Regions from separate parts of the Winslowiella toletana genome, predicted to be linked through region 1. Evidence: predicted binding sites of a transcription regulator. Region 1 holds the regulator's gene; the other holds the start of a gene.
The links. The regulator LexA, encoded in region 1, represses DNA repair genes until DNA is damaged. The targets are predictions, from matches to a motif close to TNCTGTATGTACATACAGNA.

Region 1 (3,424 bases):
GGGAACACGCGCGGTCCATCGTGGATAAACACGTGGCGTGGCAAAACCGTGCCATCGATTTCCAGCGGCTCCAACGGATCGGGCAAGTCGCGTTTACGACATTGCGATCGCAATGCAAGGAGATCCGCCTTTGAATCATAAGGCAATACATACATAATGGGGCGCGAACTATCGAGCCCGAGTTCAGCTACCGGATCGGCCGGAATAGCCTTACTTCTCACCAAAAATGAGAGGGGTAAGTTTAGTAACTTGTAATAGAAATTACGCCAACCTGACATAGACAACATGAAGCCTCTTGTTAGCAAAGCGCGGCAAGCATACCAGAAAGCGCTATTAAGATCTGTTGTGTTGCAATACGTGCGCCACCCTCTGGTGGACGTTAAACATCTCAAAGGGTTCCCTGATTATGACAAATAATGTAACCGGCCTTGCGCGAATTGTGAAAGCAGCAGGTTATTCATGGAAAGGTTTGCGTGCCGCCTGGCAGCATGAAGCCGCATTTCGCGAGGAGTTGATCGCAGCAGTGGTGGCGATCGTTATTGCCTGCTGGCTTGATGTGGATGCCATCACTCGTGTACTGCTAATCGGCTCAGTACTGCTGGTGATTATCGTAGAAATCCTTAACAGCGCGATAGAAGCGGTGGTGGATCGGATCGGCAGTGAAATGCATGAGCTTTCCGGACGCGCCAAGGATATGGGGTCTGCGGCGGTGTTACTCACCATTCTGTTAGCGGTATTTGTCTGGATAATGCTGTTATGGGCACATTTCGCCTGACCAGGCAGAAATTGACAAGCAGTCGTTTTTTACGCAGCTTTAGGTTTCAAAGCAGCGAATACCTGTATATACTCACAGCGACTGTATAAACAACCAGGGGGCGGAATGAAAGCATTAACGGCAAGGCAGCAGCAGGTCTATGATCTGATTCGTGACCATATTAATCAGACGGGTATGCCTCCTACACGCGCCGAAATTGCCTCGCAATTAGGTTTCCGTTCCCCCAACGCCGCGGAAGAGCATCTGAAAGCCCTGGCGCGTAAGGGTGTGATTGAGATCGTTTCCGGCGCTTCGCGCGGCATTCGTCTGATGATGGAAGATGAGAGCGGCCTGCCGCTGATCGGTCGCGTCGCAGCGGGTGAACCATTGCTGGCAGAACAGCATATTGAAGGCCATTTTCAGGTCGACGCCAATCTGTTTAAACCTAATGCAGACTTCTTGTTGCGCGTCAGCGGCATGTCGATGAAAGACATCGGTATTATGGATGGCGATCTGCTGGCAGTGCATAAGACTCAGGACGTGCGTAATGGACAGGTTGTCGTAGCGCGTATTGACGATGAAGTCACCGTCAAACGACTGAAGAAACAAGGTAATGTGGTTCAGTTACTGCCTGAAAACAGTGATTTTCAGCCAATTGTGGTCGATCTTCGTCAGCAAACCCTGACGATTGAAGGTCTGGCGGTCGGTGTGATTCGCAACGGCAACTGGCTGTAACCTTCTACTTCCTTTAGCGCGTGCTGTTATCCTCCGCAGGCACGCGCCGTGACTTACATTGTCTATTTTATTGCATCAGAACTCTCAATATTGCATTACCCGAGAAAGCGCCTGAGTCAGGGGTGCTGGATCCAACGGTCTGATAGACGGAGCTTATCTTAAAATTTTTACTGCCATCGACAACACCAACAAAACTGGCATTATCATCAACCGTCAATGTACATTTTCCATTATTACCACACTTCGTCACATTTCTGGCCTCTCCGGAGACAGGCTGAACCCCCTCAAAGGTTAACTGCACGTTAGACGGGCTCCCGCAATTAATCCCAAAATTAGTACTTGAAGAGTGTCCGCTACGAGCCTGTGCGGTAGTTATTTTTCCATGATTAATGGCAATATTACTGCCTCCGGTCAAAGAACAGCTGGCCATCACATTAACCTGCACTGGAGCAAATCGATTTTGCATAGATGCCACTGCCAGCTCAACCCCACCCCCACCAGAACAGTATTTTTCTCCCTTATACCACTCTTCAGCTCCGATCTTTATTGGAATTCTCACGTTGTATGTGCCGGAAAAAGCGCTCCCTTTGGTGATATAAACGCGCAGTTTTGTCTCAGTAAAAGAGTTTTCGACCAGCGGATAACGGGATCCGACATTAAGACTGCTCGGAAAATTTCCCACCCAATTAGGAAATTTGTACGGACCAGAATAGGTCTGAAAACCTGAATATATTCCGCGCACAAGATAGTTTCCGGAAATAATTTCTATACGGCCCGTCAATCCGTCACCCAGAGAGATATCGCCCCCTCCAGCGGGTAATGCTATCCATGTCGCCAGGTTCTTGCTGCCGTTTCCACTTGCAATATTATTCGTGCCAAAGGGAACATTATAACGTTGAATCCATGATACGCTTCCTGGTGCGGTGGACGGTAACCCGGGTAAAGTGATATCAAAGTAATCCGCTGTACTACCATTACTGACGGTTATTGGAGGGATTGCCTGTGAGTTATCATCCATTTGCCACAATATTTGCAAATCACGGCAAGGGTCATAGGCAAAGGCAGGTATACTACAGCAAAGAAAAATAAAAGATAAAAAGTAATTAACTACATTCACCTTTTCAACTCCTTTTAAATATTATTTTCAGAGTTACACATTAAAAAATCAGCATTGCTGATGCTGTATTTTTAGTGCGTAACTGCTATTTCTCGAACGCATTGAGATATATCCGCAATGATTCATAATTTTCTTCACACAAATCTGGCCTGGCATTTACAATCGTGACGTGCTGAGACGCCTGTGGCGGTTATAACTAAAAGTAACTTATGCTCATACTTGCAGAGGCCGAAAATGCCTTTGTCTCCAACTGACCGGTACCATTTTTAAATGGCACTGCTGTGAAAACGAAAACGCCTGATTCTTTTCCTGAAAGCCCATTAGTGATTGGATAACCAATGGATACTGACCCATAGATTGTCCCCCCTCCAAGGGTTAATTTAGTGGACGTTCCCTCTCCCTGATAAAGAGCAATGCCAAAATTGCTGACATTCGTTGCCAGTACGTTTGTATTCGCGCCCAGTTGAGTCCCTGTCACCTTCACGTAAGCTGTTCCCTGAGGATAATCACAAGTAATTGGCACACTAATTTTTTGATAATTTTTTGGGTTGGCCACGTCCGTTACGGATATATCTCCAAACTTTACTTCGATCGTTTCTCCGCCATTAACCTGACAGGCAGGAATATAGACCTCTCCTGTAATACTGATAGGGATATCTTCTGCAAGTGTTCTGCCAGACAGAAACAGCATCGAGTAAGAAATTACTGCTGTTATTTTCATTAATTTTAGCGACATAATTTTTACGCCTCTTAGTAGATCCGTCTGTGCTGTTTTAACGTTGCTATGCATCTGAAAAGGTCTTCGCCTGTTCATATTG
Region 2 (3,424 bases), 640 kb from region 1:
CCTGCCAGGCGATCCTGCGGCAGCTCCGCCAGTGTCGTCGCGGTCAGTTCATCAGCCACCAGCACAAAGCGCTCTGGCCAGGCATTGGTGCCTTGCAGGCTGTCGTCCAGGTGAAACAGCAGCCGCTGCCCCAGCACCCGCAGATCGCCGGCGCGCTCGCGCAGATAGTTGTCCTGCAAGCTGGCGAACTGCGCGGCAAATTTCTCAATCACGGTTTTGACCGCCCACTCAGCCACCGAGCCGCGATCAATTTCAGCAAACAGATCGTTTTTCAGTCGGGCGTCGGTCAACAGATGCGAGTAGAGATCGAAGATCGCCGCGCTCTCTTTCTGCGCGCTGGCGGTAAAGCGTTTGCTGAAGCGACGGAATTCACTCGCGGCTTCGCTCATTGCCAATAGCAGGCGCTCGCGCTCGCGGTGGGTATCCAGCGTTGAGGCGGCAGAAACCTGATCGAGTGACGGCTGAGTGACATCTACCCATCCCGGTGCCACCGCCACGCCGGGTGCGGCCGCCAGCGCTTTAATCCGCGTCTGGCGAAACTGTCCAAACAGCTGATGCAGCTGCGATTGTGACAGGATAGCAGCCATCTGAGTGGCAAGGGTAACCAGGAAGGATTCTTCGCTCTCGTCGAATTGACGATGCTCACGCTGCTGGACCACCAGCACGCCGAGTAACTGGCGACGCGTGATAATAGGCACGCCGAGGAAGGAGCGAAAACGCTCCTCTTTAACCGCGGGCACATATTTAAAGCTGGGATGTTTTTGCGCATCGGCGAGGTTAATCGGCTCAGCCAGACGCCCGACTAAGCCGACGATACCTTCATCAAATGCAAGGGCGACCGTACGCCCGCGCGGCTTTTTTAGCCCGCGCGTCGCCATCAGGTAGTAGCAGCGACGATCGTGGTCAGCGAGATAAACCGAGCAGACCTCAGTGTCCATCGCAAAACAAATCTCGTTGACCAGAATCTCAAGAGATTCACTTAATCGCGGCGCCCCCGCTACTTTCTCAACAATATCGCGCAACTGAGTGAGCATAATCTGCCTGGATTAACCTCTTTTACGTCGATAAGCAGGCGCATTGCGCTGCACAGAACTCTCCTGCAACGGCATTACCACACCAGAAAACTCTTTCATCACGCGGCGGTAGACGTCGCGTTTAAAAGAGACCACCTGGCGCACCGGATACCAAAAACTCACCCAGCGCCAACCATCGAACTCAGGCGTGCTGCTGGTTTGCATATTGATATCCGCGTCATTACACATCAACTGCAGAAGAAACCACTTTTGTTTCTGGCCGATACAAACCGGCTTTGTGTCCCAACGCACCAAACGTTTTGGCAACTTATAACGTAACCAGTTACGGGTAGAAGCAAGAATACGGACGTCTTTCCGGTGTAAACCAACTTCTTCGAAAAGTTCGCGGTACATCGCCTGTTCCGCAGTTTCGCCAGGATTGATCCCTCCCTGTGGAAACTGCCAGGAGTGTTGTCCATAACGTCTGGCCCACAACACTTGTCCCTGCTTGTTACAGATTACGATACCAACATTCGGGCGGTAGCCATCATCATCGATCACCGGACTACCTCAAACTAAAACTCGGATGTTCTGATTGTTTCATACTCCTTACAGACGGTAAACCACTGGTTGCGGTGCCGAACATCGGATAACAATGGGATAACTCACAGATATCATCAAAGTTATAAACAGAGACCATGACAAAAAGGCGATCTTATTCACGTTTTCTGTGGATAGCTTTGTGAAGAACTCGGTACATAGCGGGATAAAACTTTCGCCAGAGCGAAAACGAGGAAATTTTATCTTAGGAATTAACCTATATTAATCAAAATGATGATAAGGTTTATCACAGGTTAAAAAACAACATTCAGTGGTCCTGATTCGCCATCGATCGCCAACTGGTGAAAGATCGAACGCTGAAGATTTTATCCACAGATTATGCCAATAAGTTACGCACAAAATGCACTGTTCGCGCAAAAAAGCCGGTCGTCAAGGCTGTAAATCAAAACAGTGTTCTGCTGAAAAGCGACTTATCCCAGATTTCTGTGGATAACCGGGGGTAAGATCCTGTTCATTGTCGATGACAACATGGTAAAACCTCAGCCGGCTGATCCATTCTTGGGTTTAGAGTGGCATAAAAAATCATGTGTAATCATGCTATTATTCCTGTTTTACACAATCAGACCGCTGCATAAATACTATCACGTAACATCTGTTTGTTTTTTAACCTAATCGCAGGAACTGAGATGGCCGTTGATTTTTCCCCTGTTACTCCCCCTGACGACGAAGCCACGCTGTTGGCACGCGCGCAATCATTAGCGGGCTATACACTGGGTGAACTGGCTATTCGGGCGCAGTTAGCAATTCCGGCGAATCTGAAACGTGATAAAGGCTGGGTCGGTACTTTGCTGGAGATTCATCTGGGAGCCAATGCCGGCAGCAAACCCGAGCAGGATTTCGCCGATATCGGCGTTGAACTGAAAACGATCCCGATTGACAGTTTGGGTCGTCCGCTGGAAACCACTTTCGTCTGCGTTGCCCCACTGACCGGCAACACTGGCGTGACCTGGCACAGCAGCCACGTGCGTCATAAGCTTTCGCGAGTGTTATGGATCCCGGTGGAAGGCGACCGCGCCATTCCGCTGGCCGAGCGTCGGGTAGGGGCACCGCTGCTCTGGAGCCCCAGCGCTGAAGAAGAGGAACAGTTGCAGCGTGACTGGGAAGAGTTGATGGATCTGATCGTGCTGGGCAAGGTAGAACGCATTACTGCACGCCATGGTGAGGTGCTGCAAATCAGGCCTAAAGCCGCCAACAGTAAAGCGCTGACTGAAGGAATTGGCGAAAATGGTCAACCCATTATGACTCTGCCGCGCGGCTTCTATCTGAAAAAAACCTTTACCGGGCCGCTGCTGGCGCGCCATTTTTTGTTATAAATTGTAAGTAGTGCGGGTTATCACATTTCAGAAAGTTGCGATTAACGTCTCAGCCAAATAAGTTTATTACTACACTGGTAAACTGACGAAAACACAGCGGGAGAACATGGATGAAGTGGATGTTAAGTGCAGTCGCAGCCGCAATGCTGGTTAGCGGTTGCAGCAGTGATTATGTAATGGCGACTAAAGATGGCAATATGATTATGACCGAAGGCAAGCCGGTTATCGATAAAGAGACCGGACTGGTAAAATATGTTGATCAGTCAGGTCATGAAGTTCAGATCAACGGCGACGAAGTTTCCACCATTATCGAGCGTTAATCCTGCTTAATGTTACCTGCTGCGGCATCATCGGTGATGCAGCAGGCTCTCCACCAGCCTTACAGGCAAAATGCACACTTCCCCCTCTGCGCTGCCACGGTTATAGTCAAAAATGCGTTAATTCGTTTTACCCTTTCCAAAATGAAAAAAGGAAGCC

Region 2: a site for LexA is predicted at 2,008-2,027, ahead of mutH (DNA mismatch repair endonuclease MutH). Genes of this name have one in related genera too.

The regions. Positions count from the first base shown of each region.
Region 1 covers NZ_CP134152.1:4,551,528-4,554,951, reverse strand. Annotated here, with positions in the region: gene plsB (glycerol-3-phosphate 1-O-acyltransferase PlsB) at 1-278, opposite strand, end outside; gene RIN69_RS20715 (diacylglycerol kinase) at 407-775, shown strand; gene lexA (transcriptional repressor LexA) at 881-1,489, shown strand; gene RIN69_RS20705 (hypothetical protein) at 1,557-2,606, opposite strand; gene RIN69_RS20700 (fimbrial protein) at 2,803-3,342, opposite strand.
Region 2 covers NZ_CP134152.1:3,911,716-3,915,139, forward strand. Annotated here, with positions in the region: gene ptsP (phosphoenolpyruvate--protein phosphotransferase) at 1-1,034, opposite strand, end outside; gene rppH (RNA pyrophosphohydrolase) at 1,047-1,574, opposite strand; gene mutH (DNA mismatch repair endonuclease MutH) at 2,261-2,947, shown strand; gene RIN69_RS18080 (YgdI/YgdR family lipoprotein) at 3,058-3,267, shown strand.